DNA from 3 places in the Streptomyces sp. DT2A-34 genome. Region 1 is predicted to be linked to each of the others. Evidence: riboswitches for the same ligand, from Rfam matches in the RefSeq annotation. Region 1 holds a riboswitch; each other region holds the start of a gene.
The links. A riboswitch is a leader RNA that binds a small molecule or an ion and turns the genes downstream of it on or off. The one in region 1 is predicted to bind cobalamin.
Positions count from the first base shown of each region.

Region 2: linked by a shared signal. The riboswitch ahead of QQM39_RS05895 (energy-coupling factor ABC transporter permease) and the one ahead of QQM39_RS35495 (cobalamin biosynthesis protein) in region 1 are both predicted to bind cobalamin.
Region 3: linked by a shared signal. The riboswitch ahead of QQM39_RS32365 (prenyltransferase/squalene oxidase repeat-containing protein) and the one ahead of QQM39_RS35495 (cobalamin biosynthesis protein) in region 1 are both predicted to bind cobalamin.

Region 1 covers NZ_JASTWJ010000001.1:7,956,938-7,961,166, forward strand. The annotation lists partial or broken gene QQM39_RS35490 (cobyric acid synthase) at 1-1,054, opposite strand, end outside; gene QQM39_RS35495 (cobalamin biosynthesis protein) at 1,051-1,995, opposite strand; cobalamin riboswitch at 2,094-2,237, opposite strand; gene QQM39_RS35500 (hypothetical protein) at 2,386-2,607, opposite strand; gene QQM39_RS35505 (inorganic phosphate transporter) at 2,651-3,886, opposite strand; gene QQM39_RS35510 (lysozyme) at 4,061-4,229, opposite strand, start outside.
Region 2 covers NZ_JASTWJ010000001.1:1,358,771-1,362,999, reverse strand. The annotation lists gene QQM39_RS05910 (energy-coupling factor ABC transporter ATP-binding protein) at 1-789, opposite strand, end outside; gene cbiQ (cobalt ECF transporter T component CbiQ) at 786-1,535, opposite strand; gene QQM39_RS05900 (energy-coupling factor ABC transporter substrate-binding protein) at 1,542-1,916, opposite strand; gene QQM39_RS05895 (energy-coupling factor ABC transporter permease) at 1,913-2,620, opposite strand; cobalamin riboswitch at 2,650-2,836, opposite strand; gene QQM39_RS05890 (hypothetical protein) at 2,902-3,570, shown strand; gene QQM39_RS05885 (M55 family metallopeptidase) at 3,735-4,229, shown strand, end outside.
Region 3 covers NZ_JASTWJ010000001.1:7,204,241-7,208,469, forward strand. The annotation lists gene QQM39_RS32360 (SCO2322 family protein) at 1-546, opposite strand, end outside; gene QQM39_RS32365 (prenyltransferase/squalene oxidase repeat-containing protein) at 549-1,778, opposite strand; cobalamin riboswitch at 1,894-2,037, opposite strand; gene QQM39_RS32370 (hypothetical protein) at 2,092-2,613, shown strand; gene QQM39_RS32375 (nuclear transport factor 2 family protein) at 2,637-3,116, opposite strand; gene QQM39_RS32380 (MBL fold metallo-hydrolase) at 3,126-4,169, opposite strand.

The DNA.
Region 1 (4,229 bases):
ATGTGCTCGCCGAGAACCTGAAAGCCGCCGCAGATGCCGAGGACGGGCCTTTGCTGAGCGGCCCTTCGGACGAGGGCGTCCGCAAGTCCCCGCTCCCGCAGCCAGTCCAGGGCCTTCACGGTCCCCCGCGTCCCCGGAACGACGACGAGATCGGCGTCCGCCAGCTCCTCCGGCCGGTCCACGAACCGCACCACGACACCCGGCTCGGCGGCGAGGGCGTCGACGTCGGTGAAGTTGGACATGAGCGGGACGGCACACACGGCGACGCGGAGCACGTCCTCGCCGACGGGGGCGGAGACCTGGGACTCCCGAACCGCTCCCCGCAGGGAGACCCGCAGCCCGTCCTCCTCGTCGATGCCGAGCCCGTGCTGAAAGGGCAGGACGCCGTACGTGTGCCGCCCGGTGAGGCCGTGCAGCATGTCGAGCCCCGGTTCGAGCAGCGAGACGTCCCCCGGAACTTGTTGACGAGGAACCCGGCAACCAACTCCTGGTCCTCGCGCGACAGCAGCGCCACGGTCCCGAAGAACGAGGCGAAGACCCCGCCACGGTCGATGTCACCGACGACGAGCACGGGCAGCCGTGCGTTGCGCGCGATCCCCATGTTCACGATGTCCGTCCGCCGCAGATTGATCTCGGCGGGAGAACCGGCCCCCTCACAGATCACCGCGTCATACGTGCCCCGCAACTCGGCGAGACAGTCGAGCACGGTCCCGAGGAGTTGCTGCTGCCGCCCGCCGTGATAGCCGCGCGCGCTCAGCTCACCGACCGGCTTGCCCATGAGCACGACCTGACTGCTCTGCTCGCCACCGGGCTTGAGCAGCACGGGATTCATGAGCGCGGTCGGCTCGACGCGACAGGCCTGCGCCTGCATGGCCTGCGCCCGCCCGATCTCGGCCCCTTCCCGCGTCACGAACGAGTTGAGGGACATGTTCTGCGCCTTGAACGGCGCGACCTTGACCCCCTGCCGCACCAGCCACCGGCAGATCCCGGCGGTGACGACGCTCTTGCCGGCGTCGGAGGTGGTGCCGGCGACGAGAAGCCCACCGCCCGTCATGACATACGCCCCTTCACGATGTGGCGCGCGGCGACACTGACGCCGAGCGCGAGCCAACCGACGCGCCGGGAGAGCCGTACGGCACGCTCGATGTCGCGCGTGACGACGGCGCGCCCGGCGGCACCGTTGAGCACGGGCCGGTGCTCGACCCGTCCCCGGTACGACAGGGTCCCGCCCAGCCGCACCCCGAGGGCGCCGGCGAACGACGCCTCGACCGGCCCGGCGTTGGGACTCGGATGCTTGGCGGCATCGGCGCGCCAGGCCTGCACGGCTCCCCGCGGATCGCCCCCCGCCACAGCCGCGAGCACGGCGGTCAGCCGCGCCCCGGGCCACCCGGCGACGTCGTCGAGCCGGGCCGAAGCCCACCCGTACCGCCGGTACTTGGGCGACTTGTGCCCGACCATGGCGTCGAGCGTGTTCACGGCCCGAAACCCGACAAGCCCCGGCACTCCTCCCAAGGCCCCCCACACCAGCGCCCCCACGACCGCGTCGGAGGTGTTCTCGGCGACGGACTCGACCACGGCCCGGGCGATCCCGTCCGCGTCCAGCGCCTGCGGATCCCGCCCGCACAGATGCGGCAGCCGCGCCCGAGCCGCCTCGACATCGCCGGCCTCCAGGGCACGCCCGATGACCTGGGCCTCCCGGGCTAGCGAAGTCCCCCCGACGACGGCCCAGGTGGCGGCGCCGGTCAGCGCGAGGGAGGCGGCGGGAGAGGTACGTACGGCGCGGGCGGCGACGGCTGCGAGCGCTACGGCGCCACCGGCGCACACGGCGGTGTGCAGGGCGCCCCAGCCCCGGTGGTCCCGCCACAACACCCGCTCCACGGCGCCGGCGGCCCGCCCGAACGCGGCGACCGGATGCCCCCGGCGAGGGTCGCCGAGCAGCAGGTCACCGAGAAGTCCGGCGGCGGCGCCGTACGCGAAGACGCGATCGGCACGCATCGGGGTCAGCCGACCGTGGGGTCAGACGCGGGTCTGATACTGCGTGTCGATCGGCAGGCGAGCATCGCGTTATGTCCTCACTCAGGGTGTCCACGCCCTGGTTCGACGAGACCGGCGGCGAGAGTTCCTGGCTCCCGGGGCTTTCTACCCCGGTGACAGTGGCGGGACCGCGCCGGACTTTCACCGGCTTCCTCTTCTGCCGCCGTACATGGCTCCGGAAGTCCACCACGGGGTTGGAAGGGGCGTCAACTTGCCGTTGACCTGCGACAGCGGAGTGTGCAGAACCCCACACCGGGGTGGCTTCCCCACCGTTCGAGGGGACAGGAAACCGCCCTGCCCGCCACCGTCGTCGGACGGTGGCGGGCAGGGCGGATGCAGAGGCGAGGTGCGTCAGGCCACGATCAGATAGATGCCGTACCCGACAGCCGCCGCGCACGCCGCGAAGCACGCGTACGCGCCGGTGACCGCCAGGGCGGCCGAGCCGCCCTGGGCCGAGGCCTTCTCCTGGCGGGACAGGCCCGCGATGCCGAGGGTGAACAGGCCCACCAGGGCCACCGTGACCACGAGGCTGACGCCGAAGACGGAGCCGAGGGCCGCCCAGTCGATCTTCATGATTCTTCTTCCTGGGTAACTGGGGTGAGTAAGCGGCTGGGTGTCAGACCGTGGCCTGCGAAGGCGTCGGCTCGGAGGACGGGGCCGGGATCGTGGCCGCCAGGTCCTCGGTCGCCGCGCCGGCCGTGGGGGGCGGGGTCACGGCGGCCATCGCCGTGGTGACGACGCCCGCCGGCTCGTCGGTCTCGTTGACGTTCGTGTGGTCGACGACCTCACGGCGGGAGAGCTTCCAGATGGCGGCGCTGGAGCCGACCAGGAAGATCGCCACGAGGGCCGTGCCCCAGGCGCCGAAGCCGGTCACGTACTCGGCGAGCGCGCCGACCAGTGCGGCGGCCGGGAGCGTGAGGCCCCAGGCGACGAACATGCGGGTGGCCGTCGACCAGCGGACCACGCCGCCCTTGCGGCCGAGGCCCGCGCCCATCACCGCGCCGGAGACGGAGTGCGTGGTGGAGAGGGAGAAGCCCAGGTGGGACGAGGCCAGGATGACCGTCGCCGCGCTGGTCTGGGCGGCGAAGCCCTGCTGCGGCTGGAGGTCGGTCAGGCCCTTGCCCATGGTGCGGATGATGCGCCAGCCGCCGAGGTAGGTGCCGAGCGCGATGGCCAGGCCCGCGGAGAGGATGACCCACATGGGCGGGTCGGAGTCGGGGGCGAGGGTGCCGCCGGCGACCAGGGCGAGGGTGATGATGCCCATCGTCTTCTGCGCGTCGTTCGTGCCGTGGGCCAGCGAGACCAGGCCGGCGGAGGCGATCTGGCCGGCGCGGTAGCCCTTCTTGGAGGCGTTGCCGTCGGCCTTCTTGCCGAGGGAGTACGTCAGGCGCGTGGCCAGCAGCGCGGCGACGCCCGCGACCAGCGGGGCGGCGATCGCCGGGATCAGCACCTTGGTGACGAGCACGTCGCCGTGGACCGCGCCGACGCCGGCCGAGGCGATGGTGGCGCCGATCAGGCCGCCCATGAGGGCGTGCGAGGAGCTGGAGGGCAGTCCGACCAGCCAGGTCAGCAGGTTCCAGAGGATCGCGCCGACCAAGGCGGCGAATATGACCTCGGGACGGATGCCGGTCTCGTCGACGAGACCTTTGGAGATCGTGTTGGCGACCTCCACGGAGAGGAAGGCGCCGACAAGGTTCAGCACGGCGGACATGGCCACCGCGACCTTGGGCTTGAGCGCACCGGTTGAGATGGTGGTGGCCATCGCGTTGGCGGTGTCGTGGAAACCGTTCGTGAAATCGAACGCGAGTGCGGTTACCACCACAATCGCGAGGATCAGCGAGAAGTTTTCCATTTACCCAGGCAATCGTTCGAGGTCATTGTCCGGACGAACGTAGGTAACCTGAGTGAACGGAAGATGAACTGAGGCAGGCCGCACGGTGTCCGGGGGAGGGGTTGCTCTGCCGGATGGGGGAGTTCCCGCTCCGTCGGCCTCCGTCGGTCAGCGCGCGGCCCAGTCGCCGCAGGGCTAGTAGCCCCGGGCGAACTTCCTCATCTGGGTCATGGACCCGTTGAAGAGATTCTGGTCACCCGGCAGGCTGCCGCTGCCGTTGTCGTACTGCCAGACGGTCCAGAACTGCCATCCGGCCGGCAGTGTCCCCGCGGTCGCGGAGTCGTAGCGGGCTATCCACAGCGCG
Region 2 (4,229 bases), 6.6 Mb from region 1:
CGCCGACTCGGTCAACAGGCCGTGCGAGCACAGGAGTCGGGCCGCCGCCACCCCCCACGGCAGCCGCAGGCCGGCCTGGTGCAGGAGATCGGTGCGGGCCAGCATCGCGGGCGCCGGACCGGTACGTGCACCGGACGGGGTGAGCAGCGCCGCGTCGTCCGCCCAGCGCAGAGCCAGGTCGACGTCGTGGGTGGCCATGACCACCGTGGTGCCCCTCGCACGCAACCCGTCGAGGGTGGCGAGCAGACGCTCCTGTCCGTCCGGGTCGAGACCGGCGGTCGGTTCGTCCAGGATCAGCACACGCGGCCGCATCGCGACGGCCCCCGCGATGGCCGTCCGCTTGCGCTGCCCGTACGACAGCAGGTGCGTCGGCCGGTCGGCCAGCGCGGTGATGTCCAGGGCGGCGAGCGCCTCGTCGACCCGCGCGCGCACCTCGACATCGGGCAGACCGAGGTTCAGCGGGCCGAACGAGACGTCCTGGGCGACGGACGCGGCGAAGAGCTGGTCGTCGGGGTCCTGCACCACCAACTGCACGGTCGTACGCAGCCGGGTCAGCCCCTTGCGGTCGTACGTGACCGGCACGCCCTCCACCGTCAACCGCCCGTCGTGCGGGCGCAGTCCGCCGCTGAGCAGCCGCATCAGCGTGGTCTTGCCGCTGCCGTTGCGGCCGAGCAGCGCCAGCGCGCGCCCCTCGCGGACGTCGAAGTCGAGGTCGCTGAGGACGACGGGGCCGTCCTCGTAGGCGTAGGACGCGCCCCGCAGGGCGACCAGTGCGGTGGGCTCGCTCATGGCAGGGCCCTTTCCAGTACGAGGGTGACGGCGGCCAGCGCTGCGAGGAGTGCGCAACTCGCGGCCGTGAAGCGGACGGAGACCCGGGCCTCGGGCACCAGGACGCGCAGGGTGCCGTCGTAGCCGCGCCCGGCAAGCCCGGCCTGGAGCCGGGTGGCCCGGTCGAAGGCCCGTACGAACGCGGTGGCCCCGAGCCCGGCCAGGGAACGCCACTCCGCGGCCCGGCCGGCATGCCCGAGCCGGGCCGCCTGGGCCTCCCGGATCCGGCGCATCGAGTCCAGCAGCAGGAAGCTCATGCGATACGTCACCAGGGCGACGTCGACGACGGGCGCGGGCACCCCGGCCTTCACCAGGCGGGGCAGCAGGTCGGACATCGGGGTGGTGAAGGCGAACAGCAGTACCCCGAGCGAGGCGGCCGAGGTCCGCAGCAGCAGCTCACCGGCGCGCAGCGGACCGTCGTCGGCGAGGGACACGAAGCCCTCCGGCCCGCTGACCTGGACGAGCAACGTGACCGCGCCGGTCACGCAGAAGCCCAACGGCACACGGTAGGCACGCCACAGTCGGCGGCCAGGCACGCCCGCCGGCCCCAGCAGCACCACGAGAGACGTCAGGAGCACCAGGGCCGCGCCCGGCCAGGGCGGCAGTGAGATCGCGAGCACGGTGAGACCGAGCCCGAGCACGGCCTTGTCCACGGGGTGACGGCGGCGCCAGCGACTGCTGTGCGCCGCCGCGTCGATCGGCAGCACGCGGGCTCAGTCCTGTTCTGCGGGGGACTTCCCCGAGGTGCCGCTGGGCACGCTCTCGGTCTCCGGCTCCCGTTCCAGCGCCCGCTGCTCACCCTGCCGCCGCCCCCGCCGCAGGCCGAAGTAGTAGGCGAGGACACCGGAGCCGAGGGCCGCCTGGAGGGAGAACAGGCCCGACTCGATCTCACCGGACGGCGGCTCGTACAGCGGCGAGAACCACGGCTTGTAGTCCGGCTCGATCTCGCTGATCGCGGACTCCGCCTCGCCGTCGGCGCCCGTGAACGGCTGCTCCTTGTGGTCGCCGAGGCCGAGGGCCAGCGGCAGCACGGCGAGGGCGGCCACGACGAGCAGCAGCAACAGGTTGATCTTCGTGTTCCTGCTCATCGGCCCACCGCCTCGGTCTCGGTCTCGGTCCCGGACTGCTTCTTGGTGAGGAGCACGCCCAGCCGGGTCAGTTCCCCCTTGCTGGACTGCACCAGCAGCCGCATCACGAGCACCGTGAGCAGGCCCTCGCTCACCGCGAGGGGGATCTGGGTGACGGCGAAGATGGAGCCGAACTTGCCGAGCGCGCCCAGGAATCCGCTGCTCGGGTCGGGGAAGGCGAGCGCGAGCTGGACGCTGGTGACGCAGTAGGTGGACAGGTCGGCGACGAACGCCCCGAAGAACACCGCCACCATCAGCGGTACGCCGTACCGCCGCAGCAGTTTGTAGAGGGCGTATCCGGCCCAGGGCCCGACGATCGCCATCGAGAAGACGTTGGCGCCGAGCGTGGTCAGGCCGCCGTGCGCGAGCAGCAGCGCCTGGAAGAGCAGAGTGATGGTGCCCAGGACCGCCATGATCGGCGGCCGGAACAGGATGGCGCCGAGGCCGGTGCCGGTGGGATGCGAGCAGCTGCCGGTCACCGAGGGCAGCTTCAGCGCGGACAGGACGAACGTGAAGGCTCCGGACGCGCCGAGGAGCAGTGTGCTCTCGGGGTGCTCCCTGACCTCACGGGTGAGTGACTTGACTCCGTGGACGACGAATGGCGCGGACGCGACGCCCCAGGCGACCGCGTGCGCCGGAGGTAGGAAACCCTCGGCTATGTGCATGGCTCAGCAGACCCTCTCCAGCACCTCGTGGATGGTTGACGCGCCTTGGCCGGTCTCCTGGCTGACGGGTACCACCGCCCGTGCTCCGCCTTCCCGGGTCCCGAAGGACCCAGTGGCTGCCCGTGAGGGCCGGAGCCGGACTTCCCGATTCACAGTGGCGAGGGCCGCACCGGCATCACACCGGATTTCCCGTTCACCAAGGCGTGGTGACAGTAGTGCCCGTACAGGGTGGCTGACAAGCGCGCCTCGGGGGCGCGAAAGTGGCGTTCGCCTGATGGGACATGAGGATTCTCCTCGCCCGGGGCGACCTGACACGCAGGGCGAATGTGGGGCTCATCGGCGCGCTGGGCGCGACGTGGGCGGTCGGCCGCGAGGGCGGCGACGCCTCGGGGTCCGGCGGTTCGTCGGGGAGCGGGGCAGCGGACGAGAGCGTTCTCGTGGGGTCCTCCGTCCAGGACGCGCAGGACGTGGTGTCGCCGCACACGGCGACGACGGCCTGGGACCAGAACGACGCGGTCCTCCTGACGAACCCGGACGGGACGCTGCGGCTCAGGACCGCCTGCACCTCGGCGGAGATCGAGCAGTTCTACGCCACCGACGTCGCCACCGCCCACAACGACATCCGGGCCACGTTCCTCTTCATCACCTGGCCCGACGGCGTCGTCGGTGAGATCTACTGGGGCGAGCCGCCGTGGGCGCCGGCCTTCGACGTCATGCAGCCCAAGACGCTCACCCACCTGCTGGTCGCGTACGAGAACGCCTGGCGATCCGGCGACGTGGACGTGCGGCTGGCCCTCATCGAGGACCAGACCTGCAGCGTCGTACGCGTGGCCCGCACATCCGGCACCCGTCGCAGCCGCTACGTCGCCCGGACCAAGGACGAACCGCGGGCCGCCTGGACGCCCGTCGGTGTCGGCGAGCTGAGCTACTCGCTGGAAACGGAGCTCTGACGCGGCGCCGAGCGCCGGACTCAGGCCATCCTGGGGCAAAGCCACGTCGACACGACGATGTCGGTCTACACTCACGCTGCCCTCGCCGACGAAACCGATGTCGATCATTGATGTCACCGAGCCGTGGCGGCCGGCTCTCTGACCCGGAGAGGACAGGGCCTGGTATGAAGATCCTCATCAGCGCCGACATGGAGGGCGCCACCGGCGTGACCTGGCCGGCCGACGTGCTGCCCGGGACGCCGCAGTGGGAGCGGTGCCGGGGGATGTTCACCTCGGACGTCAATGCCGCGGTGCTGGGCTTCTTCGACGGCGGTGCCTACGAGGTCGTCATCAACGAGGCGCACTGGACCATGCGCAACCTCCTGCTGGAGCGGCTCGACGAGCGGGCGGAGATGCTCACCGGCCGGCACAAGGCGCTGTCCATGGTCGAGGGCGTGCAGCACGGCGACGTCGACGGCATCGCCTTCGTCGGCTACCACGCGGGCGCCGGTATGGAGGGCGTCCTCGCACACACCTACCTCGCCAACTCCATCACCGGGGTGTGGCTGAACGACGTACGGGCGAGCGAGGGGCTGCTGAACGCGCACGTCGTCGCCGAGTACGGCGTGCCCGTCGTGCTCGTCACCGGCGACGACGTGGCCTGCGAGGACGCGCTCGGA
Region 3 (4,229 bases), 750 kb from region 1:
CGTCGTCTCATCGGTCGTCTCCTCGGTGGCCGCCGGCTTCCCGCCCCCGGCCACCTGCTCCCCGCACCCCCTCTGCGGATACCCCGAGATCGCGCACAACAAGGCGTTCGTGTCGTACCGCAGGGGCTTGGCCACCGCGGCCAGGGCCTCCGCCGTGGTCGCGTCCGGGGCCACCCGCGCGCATGCGGTACGGCGGGCCGGCGGGGTCTCGCCCGACGGGGCGTCCGCCGTCGTACCGAAGTCGATGACCAGGGCCACCCGCTTCTCGCCGTCCCGCGCGGGCGTCCGCGCGCAGATCACCGCGAACTCGGCCGTGCCCCTGGGCTTCGCCGCGTCCTTCGAGTCCTCGCTCACCGCGAAGCGGAAGCCCTGGACATCGCCGTCGGAGGGGCGGGCGAGGGAGGGGCCCTGGGTGGCGTAGGTCCAGGTGTCGCCGTCGCGGTCCCAGAAGGACCAGTAGCGGTAGCCGGCCGCGTGGGCGGCCTGCGCCGCGCCGGTCAGGAGGACCAGCGCGGCCAGGAGGAGGGTCGTAGCGCGGCGGATCACGGTCACTTGCCCTTGTTGCGGCCGCTGATCAGGAAGCCGACGCCGATGCCCGCGACGGCGCCGACGCCGATGATCCACCAGACGCTGACGCCGTTGTCGTCGGCCTCGTCGGCCTTCTTCCGGTCGTCGTCCGCCGTGGGCGACTTGACGGCCGGGACGGATTCGGGGGCCGGTCCGGTGGCGTTGAGGCGCTTGACCAGGTCGTCGCCGGTGCCGTCGAAGTCGCGTACGTCGAAGCCGGCACCGTGGGCGGCGAGGATCAGCTGCGCGTACGCGGCCGGGCCGCCCTGCTGCGCCCACTGCTCGTAGTGAGCGCCCAGCCAGCGCATGGCGTCGGCCGCCTTGTCGCCGTGGCCGGCCGTGGACAGGGCGAGGACGGCGTCGGCGGTGTTGCCGTAGTCGGGCTGGTCCTCGGCGCCGGGCATGGCCGACATGAGGTGGTCACCCTTGGCCAGGGCCGTGACGAGGTACCCGGCGCCGTTGCGCGCGGCCTGCTCGGGGTTGGTGGCGTCCTTGCAGGTGAGGGCGTCGGAGCTGGGCTTCGGGGCGGCTCCGGTGAGGGTCTTGCCGAGCGTACCGATCACGGCGGCAGCGGTCGCGTCCGCGTTGGCCGTGAGCTTGCCCTTCTTGTCCGGCTGGTAGGCGAAGGCCCCGCCACCGGTCTCGTCGCACGGGAGGGCGAAGGACAGCAGGGCGTCGTACGGCGACTTGCCGCCCTTCACCACGTCCGCCGGCTTCTCACCCACGGCGGTGAGGGCGCCGACGACCACGGACGTGGAGTTGGCGTCGCTGGGGCCGCCGGGCGAGTAACCCCAGCCGCCGTCCTTGTTCTGCACGGACTTCAGCCAGGTGACCGCCTTGCCGGTGGCGGCGTCATGGCCGCCGAGGGCGGCGAGGGACTGGACGGCGGCGGCGGTGCTGTTGGTATCGACGAGGGTCTTGGCGTCGCAGTCCTTGGCGGTGTCGGCCCGGAAGGGGGCGAACGCGCCGTTGGCGCACTGCTGCCCGGTCAGCCAGTCCACGGCAGTGGCGGCGGGCTTGACGCCGACCGTGTCCTGGGCCAGCAGGGCGAGCGACTGCCGCCAGACGCCGTCGTACGTCGGGTCGGCGGTGCCGTACAGCCCGGCCGGGAGCGAGGCGGACGGCGACGGGGTGGCGGCCTGGGCGAGCGGAGTCGCTACGCCGATCACGGTGACGGCGGCCAGGGCCGCGGCGCTGCGGCGGACGTACATGATCGGCGGGTGCCCTTCCCTAAGGGGAACCGGGCAGCACAGGGGGGACCCCGGGCGGCTCGGCTCCGTATACCTCGACGGTGCCGTGCTCCGGCCGGCTGCCGGGGCACTTGAGCCGGTCACGAGTCCGTACGGGGCGATCCGGCTTGCCACGGATGGCTTACGGTTGCGGGTCAGCGCCGGATTTGCACCGGCTTCCCCCTGTACGGGTGTGATGACGACGTCGTCACTCTACCGGCCCGTAAGGAAGAGGCTGAGGGGAGGCTGTGAGCGGGAGCAGCTTCGGGCCCATGGGGATGAGGGGGATGAGGGGATGACCGGGAGGGCGGGACGGCGGCTGCTCGGTTCGGGGCGCGCGTGCGACGTGTACGAGATCGACGAGGCGTGGGTGCTGCGCCTCGACCGCGAGGGCTACAGCGACTCACTCGCCGAGGCCGCCCTGATGGAGCGGCTGCGCCCGCACGGCTACCCGGTGCCCCGCGTGCGGCTCGCCGACTCCTCGCGCTCAGAGCTGGTCATGGAGCGCCTGTACGGCCCGACGATGCTGGAGGCCTTCGTCGCGGGCCGCATCGACGCGAGCGAGGGCGGCGACATCCTGGCCCGCCTCCTGCGGCAACTGCACGCCGGCCCCGGACGCGTGGTCCACCTGGGACTGGGGCATGTCCGCGGTGATCCTCGCGCAGGCCGCCCTGGCCGACGAGCGGTTCGTCGCACCCGTCCGCGCGATGCTCGCCATCCTCCTCGCCGACCTCACCGAGGACGGCCTCACGGAGGCCTGGCGCCGGCGCGCCGCCAACCCGACGATGACGGGGCGGGAGGTCGAAGTGCTCAATGAGGCGGAGGAGTTGATCCGGTCCTTCATGGCCTGGGCGGGCGCGGCGTCGGTCCGCCGAAGGCCAGATGGAGGACCCGGGCGGACAGCAGCCAGGCGCCGTCCGGCGACCGGCGGAACGTGTCCTCGTAGTGGCCGACCTGGACCGGCGGGCCCGGCGGGATCAGGTCGCCCTCGTGGCCGTCGACGCGGTACGTCGTGAAGTACGAGGTCGCCGTCGCGGTGTCGGAGGACGTCACCGTGACGAGGATGTTGGACATCAGGCGCCGCGAGAGACGGTCGGCGGGACGGGAGCCGAAGTACACGCGCAACGCGTCCCGCCCCTCGACCAGCCGCTCGCCCGCCGGCCACTCCCAGGTGCCGTCCTCGGTGAACAGCTCGGCGACGGAGGCCGGTTCGCCGAGGTCGAGGCGGTGGACGAAGTCGACGACGATGCGCTCACAGGCGCGTTCGGCGAGAAGGTGTTCAAGGTGCTCAGGGTGGTCAAGGCGTTCACGGTGTCCCATGAGCATGCATTAAACGGCCACGTACGTCACCGGCTCACTCCCGGCCACCGCCTCCGCCCTCCCCAGCTTCACCAGCCGCCGCAGATGGGCCTCGGCCTCCGCGATCGCGATGTTCCGTGATCCGTACGGGATTTGGTCCCAGGGCCGGTTCCACTCCATGCGCTCGGCGAGCTGCCAAGGGGTGAGGGGGTCGGACAGCAGCGCCTGCAGTCCGGTGAGGCGTTCCTCGTGGTGGGTCAGCAACTCCCGTACGCGGGCGGGCGCGTCGGTGAAGGCGTGCTGGTGGGCGGGGAGGATCTCGGCGGGGGTGAGGCGGCCGACGCGTTCGAGGGAGGCGAGGTAGTCGCCGAGGGGGTCGATGACGGTGGTGTCGTCAGGATCCTCGGGGTCCTCGTACAGGCCGATGTGCGGGGTGATCCCGGGGAGCAGGTGGTCGCCGGAGAACAGGCGGCCGTGGCCCGGGAGTTGAGCGGGGTGGTCTTCCTCCAGGTGCAGGCAGACATGGCCGGGGGTGTGGCCCGGCGTCCAGATCGCGCGCAGGCGGCGGCCGGGGAGGTCGAGGAGTTCGCCGGGGACGATCTCGCGGTCGGGGGCGGCGGGGGAGAAGCCGGGGAGGGTGCCAGGGCGGCGCGCTGCGCGCAGGGGGGCCACGTGGGCGTGGGGGGCGCCGGCCGCCGTGAGCTTGTCCGCCATGTAGGAGAACCAGCGCTCGGGGCGGGTCGCGCGGGTGCGCCGTACGATCGCCGCGTCCGCCGCGTGCATCGCGATCCAGGCGCCGGAGGCCTCGCGCACCTTGCCCGACAGGCCGTGGTGGTCGGGGTGGTGGTGGGTGATCACCACGCCGTGGATCTCACCGGGGGCGGTGCCGCATGCCGTCAAGCCCTCGGTGAGGGTGTCCCAGGAGGCCGGGTCGTCCCAGCCGGTGTCGACGAGCACCGGGCCACGGTCGGTGTCGACGACGTACACGAGGGTGTGGCCGAGCGGGTTGTCGGGGATGGGGACCTGGATGGACCGGACGCCGCCGCCGTGGTCGTGCGCCTGCGCCTGCGCCATGGGCTCCCCAATCGCCGCGACACGTTCCGGCCGACTCGGCCACTATAACTAGAACGCGTT